3 regions of the Pseudomonas sp. CH61 genome follow, and region 1 is predicted to be linked to each of the others. Evidence: riboswitches for the same ligand, from Rfam matches in the RefSeq annotation. Region 1 holds a riboswitch; each other region holds the start of a gene.
What was found. Region 1 has a riboswitch for cobalamin ahead of AC5SEM_RS09535 (CbtB domain-containing protein). Riboswitches for the same ligand answer to the same signal wherever they lie in the genome.
Positions count from the first base shown of each region.

Region 2: another riboswitch for cobalamin. It lies ahead of AC5SEM_RS12865 (TonB-dependent receptor plug domain-containing protein); the one in region 1 lies ahead of AC5SEM_RS09535 (CbtB domain-containing protein).
Region 3: another riboswitch for cobalamin. It lies ahead of cobO (cob(I)yrinic acid a,c-diamide adenosyltransferase); the one in region 1 lies ahead of AC5SEM_RS09535 (CbtB domain-containing protein).

Region 1 covers NZ_CM182098.1:2,110,510-2,121,131, reverse strand. The annotation lists cobalamin riboswitch at 988-1,209, shown strand; gene AC5SEM_RS09535 (CbtB domain-containing protein) at 1,334-1,531, shown strand; gene AC5SEM_RS09530 (CbtA family protein) at 1,543-2,241, shown strand; gene AC5SEM_RS09525 (cobalamin biosynthesis protein) at 2,238-2,651, shown strand; gene cobM (precorrin-4 C(11)-methyltransferase) at 2,731-3,477, shown strand; gene nfuA (Fe-S biogenesis protein NfuA) at 3,678-4,262, opposite strand; gene AC5SEM_RS09510 (acyltransferase family protein) at 4,320-5,342, opposite strand; gene AC5SEM_RS09505 (fatty acid cis/trans isomerase) at 5,527-7,833, opposite strand; gene metH (methionine synthase) at 7,988-10,622, shown strand, end outside.
Region 2 covers NZ_CM182098.1:2,871,615-2,882,236, reverse strand. The annotation lists gene AC5SEM_RS12885 (PA2171 family ribosome-binding persister protein) at 78-554, opposite strand; gene AC5SEM_RS12880 (PLDc N-terminal domain-containing protein) at 794-994, opposite strand; gene AC5SEM_RS12875 (ABC transporter substrate-binding protein) at 1,045-1,965, opposite strand; gene AC5SEM_RS12870 ((2Fe-2S) ferredoxin domain-containing protein) at 1,962-2,321, opposite strand; gene AC5SEM_RS12865 (TonB-dependent receptor plug domain-containing protein) at 2,321-4,258, opposite strand; cobalamin riboswitch at 4,351-4,556, opposite strand; gene AC5SEM_RS12860 (autotransporter outer membrane beta-barrel domain-containing protein) at 4,723-8,553, shown strand; gene AC5SEM_RS12855 (saccharopine dehydrogenase family protein) at 8,739-9,866, shown strand; gene AC5SEM_RS12850 (DUF2269 family protein) at 9,868-10,359, shown strand; gene AC5SEM_RS12845 (thiol-disulfide oxidoreductase DCC family protein) at 10,343-10,622, opposite strand, start outside.
Region 3 covers NZ_CM182098.1:1,096,991-1,107,612, reverse strand. The annotation lists gene bluB (5,6-dimethylbenzimidazole synthase) at 1-484, opposite strand, end outside; gene AC5SEM_RS05030 (cobyrinic acid a,c-diamide synthase CobB) at 481-1,881, opposite strand; gene cobO (cob(I)yrinic acid a,c-diamide adenosyltransferase) at 1,878-2,489, opposite strand; cobalamin riboswitch at 2,571-2,801, opposite strand; gene AC5SEM_RS05020 (hypothetical protein) at 2,965-3,549, shown strand; gene AC5SEM_RS05015 (PQQ-dependent sugar dehydrogenase) at 3,616-4,929, shown strand; gene AC5SEM_RS05010 (C40 family peptidase) at 5,065-5,601, opposite strand; gene AC5SEM_RS05005 (C40 family peptidase) at 5,822-6,439, opposite strand; gene hda (DnaA regulatory inactivator Hda) at 6,666-7,370, opposite strand; gene AC5SEM_RS04995 (AI-2E family transporter) at 7,578-8,651, opposite strand; gene AC5SEM_RS04990 (DUF2066 domain-containing protein) at 8,683-9,741, opposite strand; gene purM (phosphoribosylformylglycinamidine cyclo-ligase) at 10,114-10,622, shown strand, end outside.

The DNA.
Region 1 (10,622 bases):
GGTTATGGGTCAATGGGGTTGGGGTTTGGTTATGGGGGCATATCCGTTGCTGCGGGTGCCGCCGCTGCCGGTTTCGCTCTTACAGCGACTCACTTTTCCAGACGCCGAAAAGTAAGCAAAAGGCTTTGCCCCGGCGTACGGCACTTCGCTGAGGCTCAGTGTTCCCTCGCTACGGTGTCCATCCGGGGGCATCGCCTACGGTTTGCTTCGCTGCACCTCCTCTCGATGAATGCGGCTTCGCCGCACGGCGCTACGCGCCTAACCCCCGGATGAACACCTACGCTCGGCCTACCGAAGGGGCAAAAGATCAAAAGCCGAAGCAAGATCAAGAGCCAGATCAAGAGCCCCTCACCCTAGCCCTCTCCCGGAGGGAGAGGGGACTGACGGTGGTGTTTGGGAGAGTTACGCCGACGTGCAATACCGCGTTGAACTCAGGCTCAAAAAAGCAAAAAAATCGGGCCCCTATCCATGAGGTTAGAGGGACTGATCGGGGTGTTTGGGAGAGCTACGCCGACGTGCAATACCGAGTCGAACTCAGATTTTGAAAAGCCCACAAATCGGCTCCCTCTCCCTCGGGAGAGGGCTGGGGTGAGGGGCAAATCCACCACAAAACCAAAGTCCAACACCCGCTCCTCACCACTCAATAGGCCGAGTGTCAGCTCGCCTGCTTTTGATCTTGGAGCCCGTCGGCAGGCTGAGTGGAGGGATTGATCCGGGGGTGGGAGCGCAGCGACCGTTTGGCGCAGCCAAACACAGCGGGAGTAGGTGCAGCGAAGCAAACCGGAGACGCTGCGCCCGGATCGATCCCGGAGCGAAGGAACCCCGAGCTTTAGCGAGCGGGCCGAACGTCAGGGCGAAGACCTTTTGGTTACTTTTGGGGCGTTTGCCAAAAGTGACCCGCCGTAAGGGCGGAACCGTAATCAGCAACACCCGCAGCAACGGATAAGCCCCCCCACAAAATTGACTAAAATCCCCAACCCATGCTCTCCTACACAACTTGTTACGGGTGCCCTTCACAGGGTGAAACGGGAAACCGGTGAATCATGTGCTTTACTCAAGCCCATGTCAGTCCGGTGCTGCCCCCGCAACGGTAAGCGAGCGAAGCGTCAAAACCACTGTGTCAGCAAGACATGGGAAGGTGACGCTTGCAGGTCGGCCTGACGCCAACCCCTCGTGAGCCCGGAGACCGGCCCGCAACACACAGCCCGCACCTCGTGCGTCGCTGAACATAACAAACCCGCGGTGGGCGGGCGCTGTTCGAACCTCTGCGAGCCCGACCCGCAGGGGTTTTCATGCGCTCGATTCACCCACTGACATTCCAGAGGGAAGCGCCATGTCGATCATCAGCAGCACCGGCAGCAACACGGACAAAATTTCCAGCACCGCCACCCTGAGCCAACGCCTGAGCGCCGCGATCTTCGCGTCGATCCTTGGTGCCAGCCTGGTCTACTTCGCCGGTTTCTCGCACATCGAAGCGGTGCACAACGCCGCCCACGATACCCGCCACAGCGCCGCGTTCCCGTGCCACTGAGACCTGTCGACATGATCAAGCGTATTGCGCAAACCGCAGGTTTCACCGGTCTGCTGGCCGCCCTGCTCCTCACCCTGCTGCAAAGCTTTTGGGTCTCGCCGCTGATTCTGCAGGCGGAAACCTTCGAGAAGTCCGAGCCGGTGGCGGTTCACGAACACGCCGCTGGCGTGGCTGCGCACACCCACGACGCCGAAGCCTGGGAGCCGGAAGACGGCTGGCAGCGCGTGGTCTCGACCACAGGCGGCAATCTGGTGGTTGCGGTGGGTTTCGCCCTGATGCTCGCTGGCCTCTACACCCTGCGCGCACCGACCAAAACCTCGCAAGGCTTGCTCTGGGGCCTGGCTGGTTACGCGACATTCGTACTGGCACCGACGATGGGCCTGCCACCCGAATTGCCGGGCACTGCCGCTGCTGATCTGGCTTCACGCCAGATGTGGTGGATCGGCACCGCCGCTTCGACCGCTGTCGGCCTGTCGCTGATTGCATTCAGCCGCCACTGGCTGATGAAAATCCTCGGCGTGGCCATCCTCGCCGTGCCGCACGTGATCGGCGCACCGCAGCCGGAAGTGCATTCGATGCTCGCGCCGGAGGCATTGGAAGCCCAGTTCAAAATCGCTTCGCAGTTGACCAACGTGGCGTTCTGGCTGGCCCTGGGCCTGATCAGCGCCTGGTTGTTCCGCCGCAAAAGCGCTGGCCAATACCACGCATGACCGATGACAGCGCAGCGCCGACCTTCGTGGTCGGTCTGGGCTGCCAGCGCGGCTGTCCGGCCAGCACGCTGCGCGCGTTACTCGACCAAGCCTTACAGGCGCACCGCATAGAGCTTGAAACGGTCAAGGCGTTGGCCAGCATCGACCTCAAGCGCGACGAGCCGGGCCTGCAAGAACTTGCCACTCAGTTGGCTTTGCCCTTGCTGTATTTCAGCAGTGAAGAACTGGCCAGTTATCAGCAACGACTCAGCCACCATTCGCAGATCGCCTACGAACGCACCGGTTGCTACGGCGTGGCAGAAAGTGCAGCGTTGGCACTCGCCGAACAGCTGATTCAGGCACCGGCAAAACTGCTGATTTCCCGGCAAAAATACGCTCAGGCCACGTTGGCATTGGCCGGCGCGGCGTAAAGTCCCGATAATCCCCGCCATCGATCATGAGCAATCTTCATCTGAAGCGTTGCTGCGCCTCTTTTCCAAGGATTTAAAGATGACCGTCTACTTCATCGGCGCCGGCCCCGGCGACCCGGAACTGATCACCGTCAAAGGCCAGCGGCTGATCCGCAGTTGCCCGGTGATTATCTATGCAGGCTCGCTGGTGCCGGCGGCGGTGCTCGACGGCCATCAAGCCGAGACGGTGGTCAACAGCGCTGAACTGCATCTGGAGCAGATCATCGACCTGATCAAGACCGCGCATGCCAAGGGCCAGGATGTGGCGCGGGTGCACTCCGGCGACCCGAGTCTCTACGGTGCGATTGGTGAGCAGATTCGTTACCTGCGTGAGCTGAATATTCCGTTCGAGATCATTCCCGGGGTGACGGCGACGGCAGCCTGTGCCGCGTTGCTCGGCGCGGAACTGACGTTGCCGGACGTCTCGCAAAGCGTGATTCTGACCCGTTACGCCGACAAGACCGCCATGCCGGCAGGCGAAGAACTCGGCAGTCTGGCGCAGCACGGCGCGACCATGGCGATTCATCTGGGCGTCAACCATCTGCAGAAGATTCTGGCGGAGCTGTTGCCGCATTACGGCGCGGATTGCCCGATCGCGGTGATTCACCGGGCGACGTGGCCGGATCAGGATTGGGTGGTGGGGACGCTGGCGAATATCGCTGGGAAGGTCGAGGCCAAAGGGTTTCGGCGTACGGCGTTGATTCTGGTGGGTCGCGTTTTGGGCAGTGAGGTGTTTAGCGAGTCATCGCTGTATCGCGCCGGGCATGCTCACCTCTACAGACCATAAATTGGAACGCGGAGCGTCCCGGGCTGCATTCCCACGCAGAGCGTGGGAACGATCAAAGGCCCCTTCGCGAGCAGGCTCGCTCCCACATTTGATCGCATTCCAAAGGTGGGAGCGAGCCTGCTCGCGAAGGCGTCAGTACATTTCACCCATAAAAAAACGGCGCTCACGGGGCGCCGTTTTTCATGTCCGCAGCGAACACCTTAGTAGTAGGCGTTTTCTTTCTGCGTGTGGTCGGTCACGTCACGAACGCCCTTCAGTTCAGGGATGCGTTCGAGCAAGGTGCGCTCGATGCCTTCCTTCAAGGTCACGTCCGCCTGGCCGCAGCCCTGGCAGCCGCCGCCGAACTGCAGCACGGCGATGCCGTCTTCAACCACATCGATCAGGCTGACCTGACCGCCGTGGCTGGCCAGCCCCGGGTTGATTTCGGTTTGCAGGTAGTAGTTGATGCGCTCGTTGACCGGGCTGTCGGCGTTGACCATCGGCACTTTGGCGTTTGGCGCCTTGATGGTCAGTTGGCCGCCCATGCGGTCGGTGGCGTAGTCGACCACGGCGTCATCGAGAAACGCTTCACTGAAGTGATCGATATAAGCGGTGAAGCTTTTCAGCCCCAGCGCGGTGTCTTCAGGTTTTTCTTCGCCCGGCTTGCAGTAGGCAATGCAGGTTTCGGCGTACTGGGTGCCAGGCTGGGTGATGAAGACGCGGATGCCGATGCCCGGGGTGTTCTGCTTGGAGAGCAGATCAGCCAGGTAATCGTGGGCGGCGTCGGTAATGGTAATAGCGGTCATGGAAACTCCTCGCAGGCTTGGGCGCAGTTTACGCCAATCGTTGCGCCGGACAAAGTCCTAGTATTTTTGTCGGGAAAGATTCTCGTCCGCCCCGCCGTCGATCCGCGCCTTGAGCCAACGATAGCTGCGTTTTTCCACCCATTCGTAGCTCAACCAGGAGCCAACGCCGATGGCCAGCGCACACACGACAAACAACAAATACGGGTTGATAGCGTAGCGCCGGGCCAGATAACCGCCCGCCGACAGCACCAGAACGTGCATCAGATACACCGAATACGAGCAATCGCCGAGCAGTTTCAGGACCCGGCTGCGCTCGACATAACGCTCCAGTGAAATACACGCCATCACCAGCACCGCACTCGGTACGCCCCAGTTGAGCAGCCTGGGCGCCGGTGCCCAATGATAAATCGCCAGCAACGCCGCGATGATGGCTGCCAGTGGCAGCCACAGTCCCGCGCCAATCCAGCCCCGGCGATAGAGCATGCCGATGCCAATCCCCAGCAGAAACTCATAAACAATGTCCGAACGATAAAACTCGCTGATCCAGCCAAACCCGGTCCAGGCCTGACTCACCGCAAACAGCAGCGCCGCGACTACCAGCAGGCGCACCTGCAGACGGAACAGCAACGCCCAAGCGAACAACACGTAAAACAGGATTTCGTAATTCAGCGTCCAGCCGACATTCAGCGTCGGATAGAGGCCGTAGCCGCCGGGGTTCTCAGTCGGAATGAACAGCAACGACAGCAGCAAATGGCTCCAGTCCACAGACTGATCCGGCAGCAACGGCTGGGCGAACACCACCAGCAGCGCCATCAACAGCGTGTACAGCCAATACGCCGGGACGATGCGAAACAGCCGATACAACAGAAAACGCGCGGGCGGCAGCGGTTTGTTCTCGGTCGAGAGGAAAATCACCAGACCGCTGATGACGAAGAAGATATCGACGCCTACCGCGCCCTTGTCGATGAACAGCTGCCCGATTGGCCCGCGTGCTTTGAAGTCAAAGAAAATCTGCATGAAGTGGTGGCAGACCACCGTCCACGCGGCCAGCGCACGCAGGGCTTGCACTGAAATCAACATCGGCCGCTCCCGTCCACAATTCCTGAAACCACCGCAGATCCCTTGTAGGAGTGAGCCTGCTCGCGATGGCGGCGGCACATTCAACATCTCCAGTGCCTGATTCTCCGCTATCGCGAGCAGGCTCACTCCTACAGGGGTTTTGCAGTGTCGCTTGAAGTTGGGACAGCAGCCTCGCCTCAAACGATCAAAGATTCTCGTAGCGATTCATGTCCAGCACGCCCTCTTCCACCGGTTCGGTTTCGTGGATGTACTGACTCAAATCGTGGAAATAGAACCAGAATTGCGGATGACTGCGGCGGATCCCCCAGCGTTCGACGATTTTCTCGAAGCGGTTCGCATCCTTGGCGTTTTCCATTGCATCGACAAACGCCGGCACCTGATCGGCCGGGACATTAAAGATGAAGTTCGGATAGCTGCTGAGCACGCCCGGGTAAATGGTCAGCGTATCCAGCCCGGGCTGATAACGCCGTGACTCGCCGAGCAGGAACGCCACGTTACTGTGCGCGCGGTTGCGCAACAGGCTGTAGACCTCGCGTTTGCCGCTGGCGGTTTCAATGCGCAGCATCGTCGCTTCCGGGAGCTGATCAATCACCTTCAAACCGGCGGCCGGGCGCGAAGTCAGTCGGCTCAACGCCTGTTCGGCATTTTGCAGCGCCAGGTCGATATTCGGCCGCGAGCAATAAGCGCCATCGCAACGGTTGATCGGATCGGGCCGCGCATTGAGATCGCCGTAACGCGCCAGCAATTGCATGGCGAAGTCGTATTTCGGGTCTTTCTCATCGAGCTTCAACGCGGTCGGCTTATCGTCGTCAATCGCCTCGTAATCGAGCCACATCTTGAACTGGCCACCGCTCTGGTACCAATCGTCGAGATAGTCTTCGCGCGAATCAGCGGGCATCAGGCGCAGGAAGTTCTGCTCGGCGCCGTTGCGGATCAGGTCGAAATACAGACGGGTTTGCGCCTGATGGGAGACGTTGCCGAACACATCGAAGTTGACCGCCAACTGGTAATAGGTGCGTTCCAGCAGCGGATAGTCAAACAACCACATCGTCTGCGGCACCTCGCCAATCAGGCCTTTGGTCACCGAAGCGCTGTCGAAGTGGCGAAAAATGCTCAGCAGCGCGTTGTCATTGCCGGCCCACAGGGTCGACCAGCTCGGCGCGGGGAGATCGGCGTAGCTGTCGCGGCGCAGAGCCTCATATTCATTGCGCTTGTCGCGGTAGTTGCGCCACAGGCTCAACACGCTGCCGACATCGTCGTTCTGCCCCGGCATGGCCAACAGCGGCGTGGCCTGGCCGCGATAGTTCGGGTCGGTGATATAGAGGTCGTGTTCCGGTGCCTGGAACAGTGCCCAGAAGTTATCGCGGATCACGTCGGTCGCAATCTGTCCACGGCACACCGGGCCGCGAATAAACGTGCGGACGAAGTATTCGGCGTTGTCGAGCATGAACTGGTAACGCGCCTGCGCCGGAATCGCTTCGAACGTCGCGAAGGGATTGGCACGGCTCTGCGGGCCGTAACCGGGCAGCGCATTAACCTGCCAGTTGCCGCTATAGAACAGGCTTTTCACCCGCGCCATCTTCGCCGCGCTCAGCGGATAGGTGATGTGGGTTTTATGCACGATCACACCCTGCACCGGCCACAAACGGTAATACACCTGAGTGCCCGGATCGTCGTTGGGGCGGCGAGTGGCGATAAGGTCGATCGGCTGCCCGCTCGGTGTGCGCGAACGCACCCACTGGAAGTAATGCCCCGGCTCGCCATCCTTGAAATAGATGTGCGCGAGGTACAAGTGCTCGTAAAGCCAGCGTCCGACCAGACTCTGCCGGGCGCCGGGAGTATTAAGCAGATTTTCCCACTGGACGATTTGCAGCGCCTCTTTCGCGCTCGGCGCCAGGCCTTGTTCGTCAATCGGCGCACCCGAGGCCAGCCAGCGCTGCAGCGTCTGATATTGCTGATCGGTCAGCCCGGTCACCGCCAGCGGCATGCCTTCTTTCGGATGGGCACCGGCGTAGCCCTCAAACTCGGCCGGCAGCGAGCACATGTTCTCGCGGTTCAGGCCCAGCACAATCTCTTCCGGGAGTTTGGCGTTGGGCGTCAGCGGCGTCTTGTGCCCGAGTTCGAGCATGCGCGCCATCAGCGCCGCCTGACTGCCTTGGGCATCGAGCACCGAATAGAAGTCTTTCTGCTGCCAGGCACGTTTGCCGAAGGCGTCGTAAAACAGCCGAGTGGTCGGTGCCGCTTGTGTGCGCTCGCCATCGTAAACCGGCATCTTGCTGGCGCCACGGGCCGCGCCCTCGCCACTGCCCAGGTTGAGCTGACAGGCAGAGTCGTAGCACGCATGGCAGGCCACGCACTTCTCGGTGAAGATTGGCTGGATGTCGCGGACGTACGAAATCGACTGAGAAATGCCCGGCACAGTCGCTGGCTCTTGCGCCACGGCGCCCCAGCTGAGAAACAGCAACACAAAACCAATGACGCGGTAAGACATGCTGCTGATCCCGATTGTAAAAAAACGCCGCGATTCTACAGTATGACGCCCGTACCAACATGAGCGATATTCATGCAAAAGCCCCACATGCTCCAAAAGCGCACAGGTTTGCTATGATCCCGCTCCTTCGTAATGGTCTTTCCGAGTAGTCCAAATGTCCGATCGCAGCGTCCGCCTTCAAGCTCTCAAGCAAGCACTCAAAGAGCGCATCCTGATACTCGACGGCGGCATGGGCACGATGATCCAGAGCTACAAGCTCGAAGAACAGGATTATCGCGGCAAACGCTTCGCGGACTGGCCGAGTGACGTCAAGGGCAACAACGACCTGTTGGTGATCACCCGTCCGGACGTGATCGGCGGCATCGAGAAAGCCTATCTGGATGCCGGCGCCGACATCCTCGAAACCAACACCTTCAACGCCACGCGCATTTCCATGGCCGACTACGGCATGGAAGAACTGGCCTACGAACTAAACGTAGAAGGCGCACGTCTGGCGCGCAAGGTCGCCGACGCCAAGACCGCCGAGAACCCGGACAAGCCACGTTTTGTCGCCGGCGTGCTCGGTCCTACGAGTCGCACCTGCTCGCTGTCGCCGGACGTCAACAACCCGGGCTACCGCAACGTCACCTTTGATGAATTGGTGGAAAACTACACCGAAGCCACCAAAGGCCTGATCGAGGGCGGCGCCGACCTGATCCTGATCGAAACCATTTTCGACACCCTCAACGCCAAAGCGGCGATCTTCGCCGTGCAAGGCGTGTTCGAAGAGCTGCACATCGAACTGCCGATCATGATTTCCGGGACCATCACCGATGCCTCCGGCCGCACACTGTCGGGCCAGACCACCGAAGCGTTCTGGAACTCGGTGGCGCACGCCAAGCCGATTTCCGTCGGCCTCAACTGTGCGCTCGGCGCCAGTGAGCTGCGTCCATACCTGGAAGAGCTGTCGAACAAGGCCAGCACCCACGTTTCCGCGCACCCGAACGCCGGCCTGCCGAACGAATTCGGCGAGTACGACGAACTGCCGTCGGAAACCGCCAAGGTCATCGAAGAATTCGCCCAGAGCGGCTTCCTCAACATCGTCGGCGGCTGCTGCGGCACCACGCCGGGCCACATCGAAGCCATCGCCAAAGCCGTCGCCGGTTATGCGCCACGGCAGATTCCGGACATCCCCAAGGCCTGCCGCCTCTCGGGTCTGGAGCCGTTCACCATCGATCGCAGCTCGCTGTTCGTCAACGTCGGCGAGCGCACCAACATCACCGGTTCCGCCAAGTTCGCCCGTCTGATCCGTGAAGACAACTACACCGAAGCGCTGGAAGTCGCCCTGCAACAGGTCGAGGCTGGTGCGCAGGTGATCGACATCAACATGGACGAAGGCATGCTCGATTCGAAGAAGGCCATGGTGACCTTCCTCAATCTGATCGCCGGTGAGCCGGACATCTCGCGCGTACCGATCATGATCGACTCCTCTAAATGGGAAGTGATCGAAGCCGGCCTCAAGTGCATTCAGGGCAAGGGCATCGTCAACTCGATCAGCATGAAAGAAGGCGTCGAGCAGTTCATCCACCACGCCAAACTGTGCAAGCGCTACGGCGCGGCGGTGGTGGTGATGGCGTTCGACGAAGCTGGCCAGGCCGACACCGAAGCGCGCAAGAAAGAAATCTGCAAACGCTCCTACGACATTCTGGTCAATGAAGTCGGCTTCCCGCCGGAAGACATCATCTTCGACCCGAACATCTTCGCCGTCGCCACCGGTATCGAAGAACACAACAACTACGCTGTGGACTTCATCAATGCCTGCGCCTACATCCGCGACGAACTGCCGTATGCGCTGACCTCGGGCGGCGTGTCCAATGTGTCGTTCTCGTTCCGTGGCAACAACCCGGTGCGCGAGGCGATCCACTCGGTGTTCTTGCTGTACGCGATCCGCGCGGGCCTGACCATGGGCATCGTCAACGCCGGTCAGCTGGAGATCTACGACCAGATCCCGCAAGAGCTGCGCGACGCCGTCGAAGACGTGATCCTCAACCGCACCCCGGAAGGCACCGACGCCCTCCTCGCCATCGCCGACAAGTACAAGGGCGACGGCAGCGTCAAGGAAGCCGAGACCGAAGAGTGGCGCAGCTGGGAGGTCAACAAGCGTCTGGAACATGCGCTGGTCAAAGGCATCACCACGCACATCGTTGAAGACACCGAAGAATCCCGTCAGTCGTTCGCCCGCCCGATCGAAGTGATCGAAGGCCCGCTGATGTCCGGCATGAACATCGTCGGTGACCTGTTCGGCGCCGGCAAAATGTTCCTCCCGCAAGTGGTGAAATCCGCCCGTGTGATGAAGCAGGCCGTGGCCCACTTGATCCCGTTCATCGAACTGGAAAAGGGCGACAAGCCAGAAGCCAAGGGCAAGATCCTCATGGCAACCGTGAAAGGCGACGTCCACGACATCGGCAAGAACATCGTCGGCGTGGTGCTCGGTTGCAACGGCTATGACATCGTCGACCTCGGCGTGATGGTCCCGGCAGAGAAGATTCTGCAGGTGGCCAAAGAGCAGAAGTGCGACATCATCGGCCTGTCCGGCCTGATCACGCCGTCGCTGGATGAAATGGTTCACGTCGCTCGCGAGATGCAGCGTCAGGATTTCCACCTGCCGCTGATGATCGGTGGCGCGACCACTTCCAAAGCGCACACCGCGGTGAAGATCGAGCCGAAGTACAGCAACGATGCGGTGGTTTATGTGACCGACGCCTCCCGCGCGGTGGGCGTTGCCACACAGTTGCTGTCGAAAGAATTGA
Region 2 (10,622 bases), 760 kb from region 1:
GATCCTGCAACAGGGGGGACGCTGCGAGCAACCAGAAAAAAGCCCGGCCAAAGCCGGGCTCGTCCACTTGCAACGGATCAAGCAGCCATATTCCCCGCCGCCATTTCCTTCTTGCAGCTGGCCTTCATGGCTTCCATCTGCGCGCCCAGTTCTTCGAGTTTTTCCTTGCCCAGAAGCTTTTTCGCCTGAGGAAACATTTCCGTCTCTTCCTCTTCGATATGGTGCTCGAGCAGTTCCTTGACCACTTTCACCCGACCGGAAAATTCCGGAGTGCCCGGGTCGGTCAGTTTCAGATCGGGCAGCACCAGTGAGTCCACGGTGCGGTGTTCTTCCTTGGCTTCGAAGTACATGACGTCCTGTTCCTTGCTGCCGGCGGCCTTGAACGCGGGGTAGAGGATTTCCTCTTCGAGGCGGGTATGGATGGAGATTTCCATTTCCAGTTTGCCCAACAGCTCGACGCGTTTTTTCAGCGCGCGCTCGGTTGAATCACTGAGTTGGCTAAGGATGTCTTTGACTTTTGCATGATCGGCTTTGAGAAGGTCGATGGCGTTCATGGCGTTGCCTCTGCTGTCACGGAGTGAACACAGGCCGTTGTTTCACGGCGCTGTGAATGCCCTGATTCAGTCGCATTTGCCATGCCAGGCCGTGGCGAATGCTCAATCGCTCTGGATCAAGGGCTTGCGCCGACACGGGCAAAAAGCCTTCGTGCAGCCTGCATGAAGAGGACATTGCAGGCATTGCAGATCACGGCTTCGTCAGATGACAAGCGCCGCGTGCCGGGCAGTCAATCGGATTACGACGCTGAATGACTGACATGCTTGGGCCCCGCCAACGCCCAGGCAATCAAGCCGAACAACGGCACAAACACGATCAGCACGATCCACACGCCTTTGTTGCTCGCTTTCCCCTCGCTCTTGCGCACCCGATTGATGGCCCAGAGTTCGATTAGCAGAAGAACTGCCGCCAGTACGATCCACACGGTTTCGATTTGCATTGGCTACCTCCTGATGGTCTGTGCGTTAGGTGGCGTGCGGTGCGACGGGTTCATTTATTTTTGTTCAGGGCATTGAGCTGGCGAGCGAGCTCCAGTGCCACCCGACCGCTGTTAAAGGTCGGCAGCAGGTGAGTGAAAGGGATGTCGATCATTCGGTTCTCGCGCACCGCGCGCAGTTGCGACAACACCGGGTCGTGGGTCAGCAGATAGCGTTTGCGCCTGGCGGGCGACCATTCGGCGTCGGCCAGCAGGATCACGTCCGGGTCGCTGGCCAGCAGGGTTTCGCTGTTGACGGTGACTCGATAGAGGTTGATGTCGGCGAACACATTGCGTGCCCCGGCAGCCGCCAGCAGCGGAGTGACAAATCCGCGTCGGCCTTCGCTGTCGAGGCCTTTGACTTCGCTGTCGAGATAGAACACGGACAACGGTTTACCCGCACCGGCCAGGACTCGGGCGCTGGCAATGTCCTTTTCCATGGAGACGATCAACGCTTGGGCTTTTTGCTGCTGGTGCAGCAGCTTGCCCAGCGTCAGCAAGTCATTGCGTACATGCGCGAAATAATCCAGCGAATGCCCGTTGCAGGCGGACTCCAGCAGATACGAACCCACGCCATTACGCGCCAGCCCCGAGCGCGAAGTCACCCCGTCGCCGAATGCCGTGGCAAACCCGCCGATCACCAGATCCGGCTTCTGTGCGTAAAGCACCTCGCTGGCCGGGTACTGCCGCGCGATTACCGGTACGCCGAAATACACGGACTGTCGCTGCCCGGCAGCGGTGTCATCCAGATACGCCACGCCGACCAGCGCTGGCCCGGCACCCAGGGCGAGTACGAGATCGGCCGCATGCTGATTGAGCGCGACGATGCGTGAGGGCGCAGCGGCGCGCCAGTCTTCGCCGCAATTACGGTAAGTGTCGGCGAGCGCGGGCGCGGCGCAGAGCAGGGCACTCAACAACATCCACAACCTGCTCATGGCCGCGCCTTGATCAGCAAATCCGCAACCACTTCACCGCCCACCAGATGCCCTTCGACCAGCCGCTGCACCTCTTCATGGCTGTGCACGCCATACCAGCAACGCTCCGGATACACCGTCACAATCGGCCCCAGATTGCACGGGAACTGGCAGTGCGTACGGGTCAGCAGCACGCCACCCGGCGTCTCGATGCGATCGTGCGCGAGCAAATGCCGGCGCAAGGTTTTCCATAACTGCAAGGCACCACGCTGGGTGCAGCGCGGGCCGGTGCAGAGGAACACATGGCGCGCATGCTCGGGCACGTGCGACCAGTCCGGGTGCGTGTCGACGCCGTCGACGGTTTTGATCTCACTCATCAGAAGCGGTACGTGTAGCGCACTTCGGAGGTGAACGGCCGGCCGAGGTTGTCGACGTTGCTCGAACGGCTGGTGACGTAATCGCGGTCGAAAAGGTTTTCCACCAGCAGGCTAACGCGGTGTTGGTGGGCGTTGTCGAGATAGCGATAAGCGTCGGCGTCGACCACTGAATAATTGCCGTACTCGACCTGCTTCGAGCTTTTGATATCGCGGATATAGCGGATCGCACCGCCAATGCCCCACAGGCGATTTTCCGATTCATAACCCACGCGCGAACGGGCGAAGAAGCTCGGGATGTCATTGATCGTCGCCCCCGTGCGCGATTCGGTGAGGTTGCGGGTCATGTCCGCTTGCAGGCTCCACTGATCGTTGAGCGCCAGTTTGGCGTCGGCCTCGAAACCGCGCATCTGAATCGTGCCTTCACCGTTGACCCACTGAATGCCGTCGAGGGTGATCAGGTCGTCGATTTTGCGTTTGAACAAGGTCACGCTGGCGCTGAATTCGCGATCGAGCAGAAAGCCTTTGTAGTCGACACCGAGTTCAGCGTTGCGGCTTTTTTCCGGTTTGAGATTGCGGTTGCCGATCTCGTCGCCCGGCTCGTTGACGAACAGTTGCTCGGCGTTCGGCAGTTTGTAAGCGCTGCCGTATTGGCCGCGCACCGACCAATTGTCATTGAGGTCATACATCGAAGTGAGCATGCCGACCGTGGCACTGTCGCCGCCGCTCATGGCTTCGTGGCGCACACCGATGCTTGGATGCCAGTCGGGAAGAGCGTCGATCTGCGGGCGCAGTTGCGTGTAGAACGCATGGGCTTCGGCCTTGTCGTTGTCGATGATCAGCACATCGTCCTGGCCCTTGAACCATTGGTTGTCGGTACCGAACACCAACACATGGCCACCGGGCAATTCTGCTTTGCCTTCGGCCTGCACGCCCCAATCGGTGAAGCCCCAATAGTCGTTGTGGTTGATGACCTTGGTGCCGCCGCCGGCGACGTTGTTGACCCGCGTGTAGCGGGTGTCCCAGTCGTTGATATGGCCTTTGACGAAGTAGCTCAGGCGTTCGTTGATGTTCTGCTCGAACGTTGCTGTGGCGATCTGCTGCACGCGGTCGTTGGTGGTCTTGTGATTGTCGATCGGACGGGCGAAGTCGAGATTGGCGTCGGCGTATTGGTAGAACAGTTCCAGCCGCGCATCCTCGCCAAACGACTGAATCGCCTTGCCGCCGAAGGTGGTGACCTCGTAGGCGCGGTTCTTCTCGCTGACGTTTTTCATATCGCGGTTGCGATAGGGCTGGTAACCGTCAGAAACGTTATGGCTGATGTACGCGAGCAAACCGAGATCACCGAAACCGTTCGTGAAGATGTTCTCGACGCGGGCGTCTTCGGTGGTGCCGCCGAAACTGTCGACGCCCAGATTCACCTCGCCGGAGGCTTTGCGCGATTGCGGGCTGCGGGTGACGATGTTGATCACGCCCGACACGGCCTGCGTGCCGAACAACAGGCTCTGGCCGCCCTTGAGCACTTCGATGCGCTCGATGGCGTTGGCCGGCAGGGTGTCCAGATAGAGGCCGCCGTACAGGCGATTGTTCAGGCGTACGCCGTCAAGCAGGATCAACGTGTCGTCGTTGCGCCCGCCCAGCAGTGAATAAGTGCCGTAGTCGAACGGACCGTTTTTCGGTGCGACGTACAGACCGGGAATGAACATCTGCATGACGCGGCTGACATCGGCGCTGGGGCCGGCACGTTCGATCTGTTCGCGGCTGACGATCTCGACCTTGCTGCCGAACTTCGCCATCTCGGCGACGGTGGTGGATTCCACAGACGGTGCAGAAACGATTTGTTGATGGAGTTCCAGCGGCGCGTCGTCGGCCAGTAGCAGCGGGCTGAACAGGCAGCCAAGGAACAGGGTTGGAGCAGAAGTGTTGAAAGGTCGAATCATTGTCTTCTCGAAAAGGATCTTCGCAGAAGAGCATGCAGGAGAAGGCATCGCGCACAGCCAATACCGGCCCATGCCCGCCCACCGCAGGATTTTGCCAAACAAAATTTCAGGCCGGTCTCCGGGCTCGCGCGTATCGAGGCTTTCACCTTCCCATGGCCGTCTGGCCACAGTGGTGTATCGAAAGCATCACGCGCATACCGTTGCGGGGGCAGCACCGGACTTGTTCGAAAAGAACGTACCGGTTTCCCGTTTCACCCCATGCACGGCGGCATGGGACACCTGAAACTGGGCGGCATCTGAACATTCGACAGACCGTTCGTCAACTTGCCGGTGCCGACTCTTGGTCCGCGAATTACCAACTTTGGAAATAACTACTAAGGTCTATAGCGGTCATCACAGCGCAATATCGCGCGGCGTCGACAGGCGTGAGGGATACGCCAGACACGCTGAACAGGGAGGTTTTCATGCAAGGTGCCAGCGGCCATTCTTACGGCGGGCACGCCCCGCATTTCATCCGCAATGCGTTACTGGTCGCCATGGCCAACACCCTGATGCTCGCAGATGCGCAGGCCGCGTGCGGGCCATTGGCGGCGGGTGCCTATAACGTCTCGCAAACCTGCTTGCCTGCCTCCGGTGTCGATGCGTCGATCAGCACTCAGACGGGCACCACCATCAGCACCACCGCCGGCTCCTCGCTGAACAGTCGCGGCAACAATGCCAACACCACGCTGACACTCAGTGGCACCACGGTGGACAGCACACCCCCGACGGCTGCCAACGCGGTGTTTGCCAATGTCATCGGCGCCACTGGCAACGCTAGCCTTAGCGTCAACGGCGGGACCAACACTGTGAATGTCGGCGGCAGTGGCCTGGACGCGATGGCAATGACCAACGCCAGCGCCGGGTCGTCGACGTTTTCAGTGAGTTCCGGTACCACGCTGAACATCCTCAACACCGTGGTCGGCAATGAACACGACGGCATCGACATCAATGCCAGCGGCGGCGGCGCGATCAATCTGAACCATCAGGGCAGCGGCCAGATCACCTTGCTCGGCGGCAACGGTATCTGGAGCAAAGCCACGGGCAGCGGCGAGACCAACGTTAGTGTCGGGAGTGGCGTGAGCATTCTGGTCAACAACGATGATGCACTGTCGGCCGGGTCTCCGATCGGCGATGAAACGTTGCCCACGGCAGGCATTGGCAACCACGCCGGCGTGCATACCCGCGCAGTCAATGGCAACACCACACTGATCAATGCAGCGAACGTTCAAAGCATCGGCATGAACGCGTTTGGTCTGTTCACCGAAGGCGGCAATGGTATTACCCGCCTCACCAACAGCGGGACGCTGACTACCAGCGGCCTCAACGGTTTCGGCATTCGTTCGTTTGCCACGGTCGGCAGCATCGCCATCGTCAACAGTGGCGCTATCACGACGACGGGCGGCGCCGCGCACGGCATCTATGCCAACGACAACGTCGGCGGCAGTGGTTCGATCAGCATCGACAACAATGCCGCCATCAACGTCGGCAGCACGGCCAATACCGCCGGTTCGCGGGCGATCTACGTGATCAAGCGCGGCACCGGTGATGTCGCGATCACCGGTAGCGGCAATATCAACGTCCTCGGCGACATCAACACCACCCGGGCTTACGCGATCATCGTCAGCGCCGAAAACAACAATGTCTTGATCGATTACTCGGGCGATCTGTTCGCCAGCGGTTTCGGCGCGGGCGGCATTCGGGTCGACTCGACCGGGGGTAATGTTCAGGTGAACTATCGCGGCGACCGTATCGAAACCCTGCACAGCAACGCCAACGGCATCTATGCCTCGACGCAGTCGCCGACGGGCACGGTCAACGTCAATTCCGGCGGCACGATCATCACCCACTCGAACGCCGGTTCGGGCGACGGCACGGGCATTGGCGCCTTTGGTATCCAGGCGCTGACGCTGGGCGGCGACGTGGGTGTCGTGTTCAACGGCCCGCTGATCGACGTCAACGGCCAGGGCGCGGCGATTCTGGCCGGCAATGCCTTCAACTCGGGCAGCGGGCTGGGCACATTGAATGTCAGCAACAGCGGGGAATTGATTGCGCGGGGCAATGAACAGCGCGGCATCCGTACGCTGTCGGTCACTGGCGCGCAAAGCGTGGTCAACAGCGGCGCGATCCAGACACTCGGCGCCAGCAACAGTCAGGGCATTCTCGCCGCGGCCTCGGGTGCAGCGGATCTGACAGTCAGCAACAGCGGCGCGATCACCACTCGTGGCATTGGTTCGTCGGCCATCGACGCGTTGACCGAGGGCGGCAGCGCCACCGTGACCAACACGGCAACCCTTCAGGGCGGGCGAGGTGACAGCAGCGGCGTCGCCCTCGGCGGTGCGAGCCAGACGTTGAACAACTCAGGTGCGATCAGTGCGCTGAGTGATGTCGCCGTACGCGCCGATGCGACCACACCGGGCACGACGTTTACGCTGAACAACACCGGGCAAATGACCGGCGCCGTGAATGCCGTCAGCGCGGCCAGTTCACTGGCCAACAGTGGCACCTGGACACTGCGCAACTTTACCGACAGCAGCGGCAGTGGTACTCGCGATACCTGGGGCGTTGCCGTCAGTGATCTCGGCTCATCGGGTGCCAACAGCATCGATAACAGCGGTGTGCTTCGTCTGGCGGCGCAACCGGCGACGGGCATCGTCAACTTCAACGCCAGCGGCGCCTATCTGCCTCTGGGACAAACGGCCAATAGTCCAACGTTGGGCGGTGCCGTGCAGGGGCAGTTGCTCGGTGTGAACCGATTCACCCATAGCGGCACGCTTGACCTCGCCGCCGGCAGCAACACGGTCGGCAATGTGTTGCTGATCAGCGGGGCCAACACCGCTGGCACCGATGGCGGCGGGGTGTTCGTGTCCAATGGCGGCCGGCTGCTGCTTAACACCACGTTGAATGGCGGCGGCACGAACAGTCTCTCCGACATGCTCGTGGTGGATTCGACGACCACCGCCAGTGGCCGCACCACCGGCGTGATCGTGAGCAACGTCGGCGGGCAGGGCGAACTGACTCAGGGCAATGGCATTGCGGTGGTCGAACTGCTCAATAAATCCGAAGCCGCGAGTGACGCCAATGCGTTTCAACTGGCCCGGCGTGTCGTCGCCGGCCCCTACGAATATCGCCTGCAACAAGGTGCCGAGGATGGTAGCGGCAAGGACACCTGGTATCTGCGTTCGGACGCGGTGCCCCCGGATGGCCCTCCGGACGGTCCTCCCGGTCCTGATCCCGATCCATCCCCGGTGCCGAATTACCGCCCGGAAGTGTCGCTGTACGGCGCCGTCCCGGCGCTGGCCCTGGTTTACGGCCGGACGATGGTCGATACCCTTCACGAGCGGGTCGGTGAGGAACGTCTGAATCGCGGTGATCCGTTGCCCAAGGAAGACGAGTCGACCCTGGCGCCGTCGATGGGTTGGGGCCGGGTGATCTACCGCAGCGGCAAACAGGAGGGTGATCGCAAAAACGCTTTGGGCAACACGCCCGAATACAACTATGACCTGACCGCGTTTCAAGTCGGCACCGACCTCTACCGCAAGGACCGGCCCGACGGCAGTCACGAGCGGGCCGGGCTGTCGTTGTCCGCCGGGACCATCGACGCTGGCGTCAGCCACTACACCCGGCGCGCCGCCGGCGAAGACACCTTGCGCGCTTACGGCGTCGGCGCCTACTGGACGCACTTCGGCACCTCCGGCTGGTATCTGGATGGAGTGTTGCAAGTCAACCGCTTCGACATCGAAGCCAAACCCAACGACATGGCCAAACTGAAAACCCGCGGCTGGGGCTACACCGCATCGCTGGAAAACGGCTACCCGTACGAAGTCGACAAAGACTGGTACATCGAGCCGCAATTGCAGGCGATCTACAGCTACGTCGATCTGGACAGCAGTGATGACGTCGGCGCGAAAGTTCGCTTCAAGGACGTCGATTCACTGATCGGCCGCGCCGGCGTGCGCATCGCCAAGGACTGGGACACCGAAGGCGTCGACAAGAGCGCACGGCGCACCAATGGGTGGATCCGGCCGAGTATCTGGCATGAATTCAAGGGGCAGCCGAAAACCGAGTTTTCCTCCGAGTCGGGGTATATCCCGTTCGAATCCGACATTCAGGGCACGTGGGGTGAAGTGAATGTCGGGGTGGATTACCAGGCCAATCAGCGCACCACATTTACCGCGTCGGCCGGCTATCGCCAGGGGTTCGACGGTGACAGCCACGGGTATGACGCGATGTTGGGGTTCAAGATCAATTTCTAGGGCTTTCGGCTCCACCGCAAACCCTTGTAGGCCTTCGCCTGCTCGCGATAACGGTGTGTCAGGTGTTCATTTGCTTCTGACACACCGTTATCGCGAGCAGGCGAAGGCCTACATTGAATGGCTTGCTGACGCTCGGCCCTATATCCTTCACGCCTGTTTGAAGGATTGAATTAGGGAAGAATTGCATGCCGTTCAGGGTGATGGTGGTCGGTGGCTACGGAAATTTCGGCAGCATCGTGTGCAGACATCTGGCGCTGATGCCGGACATCGGCCTGGTGCTTTCGGGTCGTGACCCGCGCAAATTGCAGCGCAAACTCGATGAGTTGAACAGCCAATCGGGTAACGTCTGCGAAGGCTGGTGCGGTGATGCCATGGGCAGCGAATTCAAAGCCGCATTGCGGGCGATGAATATTCAACTGGTCGTGCACACCGGCGGGCCGTTTCAGGGGCAATCCTATGCGCTCGCCGAAAGTTGCATCGACGCCGGTGTGAATTACTGCGACCTGGCTGACTGCCGCACGTTCGTCAACGGCATTCACGTTCTCGACGCGAGAGCGAAGCAGGCCGGCGTGGCGATCCTCAGCGGTTGCAGCTCGGTGCCGACGTTGTCGTCGGCAATCATCGATGAACAGCGTCAGCGTTTTTCCCGCATCGACTCGATCGAACACGGCATTTCCTCATCGGCGAAAATGCCGGGCTTGTCGACCATCGAAGGTGTACTCGCTTACGCCGGCAAACCGATCAAGCAACTGAAAAACGGCAAGGTGCATGAAGTGTCCGGCTGGCTGGACCTGACCTTGCGCAAAATGCCGCAGATGGGCACGCGGCTGCTGGCCAACGTTGATGTGCCGGACATGGACATCTTCGCCGGTCGTTATGGCGCGCAGACCCTGAAGTTCAAGGCTGGCGCCGGGCTTAAACTTGGCGGCGTTGCCAACGGTCTGCTGGCTCAGGCGCTGAAAGTCGGACTGGTGCGCGACCATGCCCTGTGGGCTGCCAGGCTGCATCGACTGGGCACGCGGTTCGAGCGTTTCGGCGATGGCAAAAGTGCGATGTACATCGACGTGCAGGGCCTCGGCATTGACGGCAAACCGCTGTCGATGACCGCGCAACTCACTGCCCTGAACGACAAAGGCCCGGAAATCCCCAGCTGCGCCGCCGTGGCACTGACGACAAAAATGGCTTCAGGCTACGTGCCGGCGGCCGGCGCCCGACCGTGCGTGGGCGAAATCAGCGTCGCCGAGTACATGGCCGCGATCAACGATCCTGACAACCTGAGTCTGGCCGTGCAGTTCTCGGACGGGCAGCGCTGACATGCTCTACCTGTGCCTGAAGTACCTGCACATCATCGCCGCGATCTTCCTGTTCGGCTTCGGCATGGGTTCCTACCTCTACCTGATCGCCGCCAGTCGCACGCGCAACCCGCAAGTGATTGCCCACGTTGCGCGCATGGTCGTGGGCTTTGACACCTGGATCACCACGCCGGCCGGGTTCGTGCAGATCATCACGGGGTATCTGCTGATGCGCCTGTCGGGGCTGAGCATGAGCACCGAGTGGGTGCTGACCTCGCTGATCATCTTCTTCTGCGTCGGCTCGCTGTGGTTGCCGGTGTTGCTCCTGCAGAAGCGGCTGTGTGTGATGGCGACGAGTGCGAGCGAAGTGGGGGCGGGGCTGGATGAGCAGTATCAAGCCGTCTACCGGAAATGGTTCTGGATGGGTGTGATGGGTTTCGCCGGAATGTTTGTCATCGTACTGATGATGGTCACGAAGATGACGCCGGTGCAGTTGTTTAACTTTCTGGTGTAGGTGCGGTGGCTTTCAGGAAGCGCTGTTCATGATCAGGGTTCGGCAGCAGGCAAATGTCGTACTTGCCGAACAGCCGATAGCGGTTCAGCGCAATGCGATCGTAGGCCCAGTCGCGCAGTCCACGAGGGAATACGCGCAGCAGGCGCAATGGCTGCCAACGGGCGGGTAGTTGGCTGATGACTTCGAGGAACGCGTCCGAACGTTCCCAGTAGTGACGATCACGAATAACGGCCATGGTGTCGAATTGATCTATGGGCAGGCCG
Region 3 (10,622 bases), 1.0 Mb from region 1:
GTGCCTGTGGCTCGAACAGTGAAACCCAGCCCATGCCCAGACCTTCGGCGCGCGAGGCCAGCCAAAGATTCTGGATCGCGCAGGACAGCGAGGCCATGTCCATTTCCGGCAGCGTGCGGCGACCGAAGATGTGTTTTTCGCGATCGTCCATTAACGCGGCGACCAGCACTTCGGCGCAGTCATGGATACCTTCGACCTTGAGTTTCATGAACTCGTCACTGCGCTCGCCGAGGGCTTCGGCGGTGCGGATGCGTTCTTCTTCCACTAGGTTCTGGATCTGCCCGCGCAGGTTGCGGTCGCTGATGCGGATAAAGCGCCAAGGCTGCATCAGGCCGACGCTTGGGGCCTGGTGGGCGGCTTCCAAGAGTCGGCGCAGCAGATCCGGCTCGACCGTGCCGCCAGTGAAGTGGCGCATGTCGCGGCGTTCGGCGATGGCTTTATAGACGGCTTGGCGCTCGGCTTCGGAGAATGCGTTGTTGGTCATGGCCTCTTCGCGAGCAGGCTCGCTCCCACAGGGGATTGCATTGCTTCAGTCACCACTGTTTCAACTGTGGGAGCGAGCCTGCTCGCGAAAGCGACTTCGGAGTCAGGCGCAAACAGTGCAGCGACAGCCGCCGGATTCGACGGGAAATAAAAGTGCACATAAGAAGCCGTCATCCGCCCTTCCCGATAAACCGCCTCGGCCCCACGCCCACCATTCGGGCTCAAACCCCGTGCAATCGGCGCCAGTTCGGTAGTCGTCAGCGAATGATGATAAGTGTGCCCACGCAGCGAACCTTCCGGCAGATCGACCGCTTGCAGGGCCAGTGCCGCCAGACGCTTCTGCATCACCGCATCGCCCTTAAGCAGCCCAACCAACTCAGCGCGAGTGCCTTCAACGTCAGTCAAAGAATCCAGCAGATAAAGCATCCCGCCACATTCAGCGAGCAACGGTTTCCCCGCCGCATGATGCGCACGAATCGCCTCCAGCATCACGGTGTTCTGCGACAACGCAACGTGGTGCAGTTCCGGATACCCACCGGGCAAATACAGGCTGTCCGCCTCAGGCAATTGCGAATCACGAATCGGCGAGAAGAAACTCAACTCGGCGCCCATCGCGCGCAGCAGATCCAGACTCGCGCCATAAGTGAAGGCAAACGCCTCATCACGGGCGACGGCGATTCGCACATTCTTCAGCAGCGGCTCTACCGCAATGACGTCCGGCGCGGCGAACTCCACGGCCGGTGGCAGCGCTACCTCGCAACTGCTGGCCAATGCATCGGCGGCGGCGTCGAGGCGCACATCCAGATCATTCAGTTCACTGGCCTGGACCAGACCGAGATGGCGGCTCGGCAATTCGATGCCGGTCTCGCGGGACAATGCGCCGTACCAGCGCAAACCTTCCGTGAGACTGCCTTCGAGCAATTGCGCATGACGCAAAGTGCCAACGCGGTTGGCCAACACACCGGCAAACGGCAGATCCGGCTGATACTTGGCCAAGCCGAGCGCCAGCGCACCAAAGGTCTGCGCCATCGCCGTGCCGTCGATAACTCCGAGCACCGGTACACCAAAATGCCGCGCGAGATCAGCACTGGACGGCGTGCCATCGAACAGGCCCATCACGCCTTCAATCAGAATCAGATCCGCCTCGGCAGCGGCTTCCCATAACAGACGACGACTTTCCTGCTCGCCGACCATCCACATGTCCAATTGATACACCGGCGCACCGCTGGCGCGCTCGAGAATCATCGGGTCGAGAAAGTCCGGGCCGCATTTGAACACGCGCACTTTGCGTCCCTGATTGCGATGCAAACGGGCCAGTGCGGCGGTGACGGTGGTCTTGCCCTGACCGGAGGCCGGCGCGGCAATGAGGACCGCCGGGCAGTGACGTGGTTGATTCAAAGTTCGACGCCTTTCTGCGCTTTGATGCCGGCCTGGAAGGCGTGTTTGAGCATGCCCATTTCAGTCACGGTGTCGCCCATTTCGATCATTTCCTGCTTGGCCGCGCGACCGGTGACGATCACGTGCTGCATCGGCGGACGCGCCTGCAAATCGCTGAGCACCTGATCGAGATCGAGGTAGCCGTGTTTGAGGGCGATGTTCAGTTCGTCGAGCACCACCAGACCGATCGACGGATCGCGCAGCAGCTCACGGGAAACCGCCCACGCGGCTTCGGCAGCGGCGATGTCGCGCTGACGATCCTGGGTTTCCCAGGTGAAGCCCTCGCCCATCACGTGGAAGCGAACCTGCTCAGGGAAGCGGCGGAAAAACAGCTCTTCGCCGGTGCTATTGCGGCCCTTGATGAACTGCACCACACCGCACTGCATGCCGTGGCCCATGGCGCGGGCGAGCATGCCGAACGCCGAGCTGCTTTTGCCTTTGCCATTGCCGGTCAGCACCAGCACCAGACCGCACTCGTCGGGTGAGTTGGCGATGCGTTCGTCGATCACGGCTTTTTTGCGCTGCATACGCGCCAGATGGCGTTCGTCGCGCTCGGGGGAATCAGTCATGGGGGAGCTCTCCGTTGAGGCTGGATAACGGCGGGCAGGCACAAGAATAGACGGCAAAAAGCCTGGCATCGCCCACCGTGATGCCGCTGGATGGATCAGGCCGGTCTCCGGGCTCATGAGCGGCGTTTCGCCTGACTGCGCGCCTTCCCGCTTCTTTCGAGGCAGTGGCTCAAGGCGCAGTTTTTACTCATTTACCGTTGCGGGGGCAGCGCCGGGATCGTGGTGGTTCTTCGCTTGAAGACAACCCTCACCGGCTTCCCTGTTTCACTCTGTCGACGCAGGTCACAGAGCACCTGAAACAAGCCGCGAAGGTTAGAGGGTTGGGGGTGGAGCGTCAATTAAAGAGGCGGCCATCGGGCGAATAACTGCCGCTGATCAATTCTCTGCCGCCAATCTTGTGCCACACTGATACAAATGATATCAAAGAGCCATGCTTTTTCCGAAAAGCCCACTACAACAATAAAGGATGATGACGATGCAAGGCATGATCATCAGCAACCCGCGCCTGGAATTCCTGCGCCCGGTGCTTGAACGCTGGTTTGACTGTATCGACCGCTACAACGCGGTGCGCGGCGACAGCGACACGCCTTACTGGCATGACGAGAAAGCCAATCTCGGACTGCTCTCGGCCGCAGCCTGGATGGCTGAGCTGGTTACCTTGAACGAAACTGCCACGCGCAAGCAGAACGAAGAAGGCGAGCGCAACGCTCGCGCCGATCTGTTTCTGGCCAGCGCCGAAGACCGCGCCTTTATCCAGGCCACCCAGCGCTGGCCAAAGGTTACCAACCTGAATCTGACTCAAGCCCTGCTGGACATCACCAACGACGCCAAACGCATCAGCTATGCCAGCGATCTCAAGCTCGGCTGCCTGTTTGTCGCGCCGCAAAAAGCCCAGCACAGCGCCAGCCCCGAAGAGTTGCAGGACATGGTCGACGACCTGCAAAAGGAACACACCTGCGCGGTCGCCTGGTATTTCCCTTACGCCTACCGCAAGTTGCGCAGCGAAGCCGGCAATTATCACCCGGGCATCGCCGTGCTGTTCAAGGAAGCCCGCGGCTGAGCAGTTGAACCATCGGGCTTGCGCCCTCCTCTATGATTAGGAATGCATTCATAGGGAAGATCAGCAATGCGCAAGCCCCAGCTCGTTTTTGTCATCGCCTTCGCCGGAGGGCTCGCCGCCTGCGGTGAGACCTCCAGCCTGCAAGTCTCCGACGGCACCGGCCCGTCACCGAAATTGCCTGAACCAAACAAGACCCTGATTCCGACGGTGAACATTGCCCCGGCGATCGGCTGGCCGGAGGGCGCTAAACCGACGGCAGCGACTGGCACGCAAGTCGCTGCATTCGCGGAAGGCCTCGACCATCCGCGCTGGCTCTATGTCTTGCCCAATGGCGATGTGCTGGTAGCGGAAACCAATGCCCCGCCAAAACCGGATGACAGCAGCGGCATTCGTGGCTGGGTGATGAAAAAGGTCATGGGCAAGGCTGGCGCGGGCGTGCCGAGTCCGAACCGCATCACCTTGCTGCGTGACGCCGATCATGATGGTGTCGCAGAAACCCGCACGGTGTTCCTGCAGAACCTCAACTCGCCGTTCGGTATGACGCTGGTTGGCAATGACCTGTACGTCGCCGATACCGATCGCCTGCTGCGCTTCAACTACGAACCCGGCGCGACCGAGATCAAGTCACAGCCAATCAAGGTTGTCGATTTGCCCGGCGGTACGCTGAATCACCACTGGACGAAAAACGTCATCGCCAGCAAGGACGGCAGCAAGCTGTACGTCACGGTCGGCTCGAACAGCAACGTCGGCGAAAATGGTCTGGATAAGGAAGAAGGCCGCGCCGCGATCTGGGAAGTCGATCGGGCGACCGGCAATCACCGCATCTTCGCCTCGGGCATCCGCAACCCCAATGGCCTGGCCTGGGAGCCGAAAAGTGGCGCGCTGTGGACAGCGGTCAACGAACGCGACGAGATCGGCAGTGATCTGGTGCCGGACTACATCACTTCCGTGAAGGACGGTGGCTTCTATGGCTGGCCGTTCAGTTACTACGGCCAGCATGTCGATGTGCGTGTGTCGCCGCAAAATCCGGACCTGGTGGCCAAAGCTATCGCCCCGGATTATGCAGTCGGGCCGCACACTGCGTCTTTGGGCCTGACGTTCGCCGAGGGCAACAACCTGCCGGCGCAGTTCAAGGAAGGCGCGTTTATTGGCCAGCACGGCTCGTGGAACCGCAAACCGCACAGTGGCTACAAAGTGATTTTCGTGCCGTTTACCGGTGGCAAGCCGAGCGGCAAACCGGTGGATGTGCTGACCGGTTTCCTCGACAAGGACGAGAATGCATTGGGCCGCCCGGTGGGCGTGGTGATCGATCAGCAAGGTGGCTTGCTGGTGGCGGATGATGTTGGCAATAAGGTGTGGCGAGTGTCGGCCAGCAAATAATTTTCGCCATGCACAAACAACTGTAGGAGTGAGCCTGCTCGCGATAGCGCCATATCAGTCGACATCATCGTTAACTGAATGACCGTTATCGCGAGCAGGCTCACTCCTACATTATTGGATTGTGTGCGGCTTGAATTAAGGGTTATGCGCCAGATGCTCCGGCTGCAACACCCGCTTGGCACTCAGATAAGCTTTCTGCCAGTACGCCTTCGACAGACTGTCCAGTTTCACCGTGCCACCCGTGGCCGGCGCATGCACAAAGCGCCCTTCGCCGACGTAAATCCCCGCATGACTGACCTGCGAACCGCCATTGGTGGCGAAGAAAATCAGGTCGCCAGTCTGCAAGCCTTCCTTGCCGACATTCGGTGCCTGCATGACGATCAACTCACGCGTCGAACGTGGCAAAGAAATGCCCGCCGCATCACGGTAGACAAAACCGATCAGCCCGCTGCAATCAAACCCCGAATCCGGCGTATTGCCGCCCCAGCGATAAGGCGTGCCCACCAGGCCAAGCGCGCGAAACAGCACGTCTTCAGCAGCCGGTGAAAAAGCCTGGGAGGGGCCGAACACGACCGGCGCGCGAACCACCGGCGCAGGAGGCGGTGTGCGACTGGCGCAGGCGCTGAGCAGCGCTGCGAAGAAGATCAATGTGAGGCGGGCCGTCATCGTCATAAGCAGAACATCCTGATCTGGCTGCGGCTTTTTCTGCCGATGGACAGAAAAGAAAACCGCCTGCGTGAGCACGCAGGCGGTTTGCCATCAATATAGATTCAGGATTCTAGCGGCTACGCGGCAAACTTCAAGTAAGACTTTAACTTCACCTTGTAAAGTATACGTCTACTCCGTTGCCGGAAGCCTGATTGTCGCCGCGAACGCAGCGACATCAAGGGAATTACTTGCGAGCAGTAACTACAGTCGGAGCGTTGGCCAATGCGCGTTTCGCTTCGATGAAAGTCTTGCTCCAGTAGCTGTCACCCAGGCTGTCGATGCGAACACCGCCGCTGCGACGACTGCTGGAGTGGATGAACTGGTTGTCACCGAGGTAGATCCCGGCGTGACTGACACGACCGCGACGACCGTTGGTGGCGAAGAACAGCAGATCGCCCGGCTCAAGGTTGCTGCGCGAGACCAGCGGCGCATCGACGTTGATCATTTCGCGTGTCGAGCGCGGCAGGTTCATGCCAGCTTCTTCGCGGAACAGATAACCGATGAAACCGCTGCAATCGAAACCGGCTTCAGAGGTACCGCCGAAACGGTAACGGGTACCGATCAGGGACATGCCGCGTTCGAGGATGCTGTCGGCCAGAACAGGAAGCTGATAAGGCTTCTTGCCATTGAATTCGTTGAGTTCTTTTTCGGTATCCAACTCTTCCTGGTAAATAACGGAAGACTGAGCCGTGGCAGAATTTTTAACCTGTTGAGGCTGCTCTTGAACTGGAGAATGAGCAGCGCAACCGTACAACAGGGTGACGAGTGCGAGAGGCACGAGGGGTGCGAAGCGCTTTAGCATGGGCACGACCGTGGCTGATAGTTGTAAAGAAGCCGAGACTATGCCCGCTATCAACCTCATTTGCAAATTCAATCGATCTTTTTGTGACTTCTCGGTTTCTCGTTTACATCTAAGCGCTTAAGCCCATTTGAACCGATACGCGCCCTGCACACCCTGCAGGAAAGCGGATTTTCTGGCGCCTGAAATATGCCGAGACACGCTGAAAGCCGCAGAACCAAAGGGATGGCTACCAGCCGAGGGTTTCTTTCAGAAACGGAATAGTCAGCTTGCGCTGCGCTTGCAACGAGGCCTGATCGAGCTGCTCAAGCAAGTCAAACAGCGCACTCATGCTGCGGGTGCCGCGAGTCAAAATAAAATGCCCGACTTCGTCAGTCAGGTGCAGACCACGACGCGACGCGCGCAATTGCAAGGCGCGCAATTTGTCTTCATCGGAAAGCGGACGCATCTGAAAAATCAGCGCCAGGGTCAGGCGCGATTTCAAGTCAGCCAGTTTGACCGGCAGTTCACGCGGAGAGGTGGAAGCGGCAATCAGCAAGCGCCGACCGCTGTCACGCAGACGGTTGAACAGATGAAACATCGCCTCTTCCCAGTCAGCCTTGCCGGCGATCACCTGCAAATCATCCAGGCAAACCAGTTCGTACTGTTCAAGGTTATCGAGGATTTCGACACCGCGATCCATCAACTCTGCCAACGGCAGGTACACCGCCGGCTCGCCCATCTGCTCGAATCGCAGACACGCCGCCTGCAACAGATGCGTACGCCCTACGCCGTGTTTGCCCCACAGGTAGATCAGGCTTTCTGTCCAGCCGGCGTCGGCTTCGCATAGACGCTCGACATAGCCGAGTGCAGCGGCATTGGCGCCTGGGTAGTAGTTGATGAAGGTGGCGTCGTCACGCAGACGCACACCTAGGGGCAGCTGAATCGGTTTCATGCTGACTGAACAGTTCTCAAGGAACCGTTAGTGGCCTCTGTGTAAAGTTTGCGAAGTTTATACCCGTGAAGCCGAGCGCACAATGCGACAGAGTCCAAGCAAAATCAAAGGTTTGCGTTAACGCACTGGTTTTATGACAGATTCTTTGGCGCCACCACCCGCAGGACGCGGGCCAACCCGGCGATTCGCCGGGCCGCCCCTGTGCCATTACAACTGCGGATCGTCAACGCCGCTATAGATGTCGGAATCCTTGTACAAGTCGTGCACATGGCGCACCAGCACCATGATCACCGCCGCCACCGGCAATGCCAGCAGCACGCCGGTGAAACCGAACAGTTCGCCGCCAGCCAGAATCGCAAAGATCACCGCCACCGGATGCAGACCGATACGATCGCCCACCAGCAACGGCGTCAGCACCATACCTTCCAGCGCCTGACCGACCATGAACACCGCAACGATCCCGACCATCGGATACAGATCGCCGCCGAACTGGAACAGCCCGGCAATCAGTGCCGCGCCAATACCGATCACGAAACCCATATACGGCACGATTGCAGCCAGTCCGGCGATCAAACCGATCAACAGCCCCAGCTCCAGTCCGACAATCATCAGGCCTGCCGCATAGATCACGCCCAGCGCCACCATCACCAGCAACTGACCGCGCACAAACGCGCCCAGTACCTCATGACATTCACCGGCCAACGATACGATGGTCTCTTCCCGATCACGCGGCAGCAGGCTGCGGATCTTGGCCATCATCACGTCCCAGTCGCGTAACAGGTAGAAACTCACCACCGGGATCAGCACCAGATTGGCCAGCCAGCCGATCAACGCCAGACTGGAGGCCGTTGCCTGACTCAGCACCACGCCGACAATGTCGGTGGTCTGACCCATGTGCTCGCTGATCGCAGCCTTGACCTTATCGAACTTCCAGAAACCGTCCGACAACCCCAGCTTCGACTGCGCCCACGGCACTGCAGTGTGCTGCAGCCAATCGAGCATTTGCGGCGCCAGTTCGTACAAACGCAGCAACTGCTTGGCGAGCATCGGCACCAGCACCAGCATCAGCGCGGTGACGATCAAGGTGAACAGAGCAAACACCGCGATCACGCCCCAGGTACGCGATAAACCAAGCCGCTCCAGGCGATCCACCAACGGATCGAACAGATAAGCCAGCAGCAGCGCCACCAGGAACGGCGTGAGAATCGGGTGCAGCAACCATACAAACGCGCAAAGCAGGACTACCCCACCGAGCCAGAACCAACGCCGCGTATCGGCCATGTACCACTCCTGCTTCTATATAAGGAAAGACTTACCAGCGAAACCGCAACGACGGTGCTGCCGGGATCGGGGCTGGCGCCGCGACAGGTGTTGCGCCGCTAGCCACTGGCTGTGGCGCTGAAACCTGCGCCGGCGCCTCGGCCGGCAACTCCTGCAACTTCGCCAGCGACAGCTGCGCGCGCATTTGATCGGCGCTGCCATTGACCCGATAGACGATGCGATCACCGTCAACACTTTGCAGACGCACGCCAAACGGTTCGAGTAACCGCAACAGCGCCGCGTAATGCTCCAGATTCATGCCCTGCACTTCCAGAGTCTGCTGCCCCGAAGCGCCGGGCTTGGCCACGAAACGTGGTGCCAGACGCTCGGCCACTGCGAGCATTACCGCATCGGCCACAGCGGCCTGATCGGCGCCCTGCACGCTGCCCGCCTCTTTCTGATCGCCCAGCCACAAGTGCCACTTGGCTTGCCACTGCCCGCCTTCTTCGCGCGCATGCACCGCCAGCAAGGCGTCAGCGTTGTAGCGTTCGGAGGCGCCGCGCAACGGTGCCGGATCCGTGCCTTCCAGCGCTGGCGCCGTGGCAACAAGTTGCTCGCTCAAGTCCGCCAGCGGCAAACGCAACGGCAAGCCGCGATGTTGCGCGGCCGTACGCAACGGCGCCGCAGCGGCCTGACCATCACCGACCAGACTCGAACCCTCGGCCGAATCGTTCAGCCACCAACTCAGGATCGACGGCCGACTGGCCCCCCACAACGACAGCCCGGCACGCCGCAGCGCCTGCTCGGTGGTCGCCGGATCGAAATCGACCTTCAGCACCTCCGGCGGCCCGGCGTCGAAACCGAATTGACTGATGATTTGCTGCGGATCCTTGCGAATCGCCGCCAGCCCCGGGTTTTGCGCAGCTTTCGGATCGCCGGTCAGACGCAACACCAGCGTGTCGAGCGCCGCCTGCGTGGCGCGATCACGCTCTTCCGGCGCCTGGCCATTGACCGGCTCACGCACTTGATAAAGGCCTTTGAGATTTTCGGCGTGACTCGCCAGGCTGATCAGAGACAAACAACCCACAAACAACAATTTACACAAACGCATGGAGAATTCCCGTCGACAGGAGCGGCTGGAACAGGCCGCGTGAACCGGTTAAGCAAGGCTGTGACAATCTGCCAGCACTAAACATTCACACGACAGCGGTAAAATTTTGCACAGTGATAACGATAGACGGTTAATCGCCACACTTTATACAGGCGTTCATACGGCTCAATTGCAAAAATTTCCGCTGATATGGCCCTGCCCGTCGGTGCGAGGATGGCCGCTGCCCCTCAAGCCTGATAAAATCGCGCGCCTTCGCAGACCGGCAACAGCCGGGCACCTCGAAACTCGCGTGAGGCCATCGCCCCGTCGATTTCGAAGTTCCCGCTGAACTCGGTCGTTACCCCTGAATCCCCTCCCCTAAAGGCCTGGATCATGAGCAAGCAACCCTCCCTGAGCTACAAGGACGCCGGTGTAGACATCGACGCCGGTGAAGCATTGGTCGAACGCATCAAGAGCGTCGCCAAGCGCACTGCGCGCCCGGAAGTCATGGGCGGCCTGGGCGGTTTCGGCGCCCTCTGCGAAATCCCGGCCGGCTACAAGCAGCCCGTGCTGGTTTCCGGCACCGACGGCGTTGGCACCAAGCTGCGTCTGGCGCTGAACCTGAACAAGCACGACAGCATCGGCATCGACCTGGTTGCCATGTGCGTCAACGACCTGGTGGTTTGCGGCGCCGAGCCGCTGTTCTTCCTCGACTACTACGCCACCGGCAAATTGAATGTCGAGACCGCGACCCAAGTCGTTACCGGCATCGGCGCTGGCTGCGAACTGTCGGGTTGCTCGCTGGTTGGCGGCGAAACCGCTGAAATGCCAGGCATGTACGAAGGCGAAGACTACGACCTGGCCGGCTTCTGCGTCGGCGTCGTGGAAAAGGCTGAAATCAT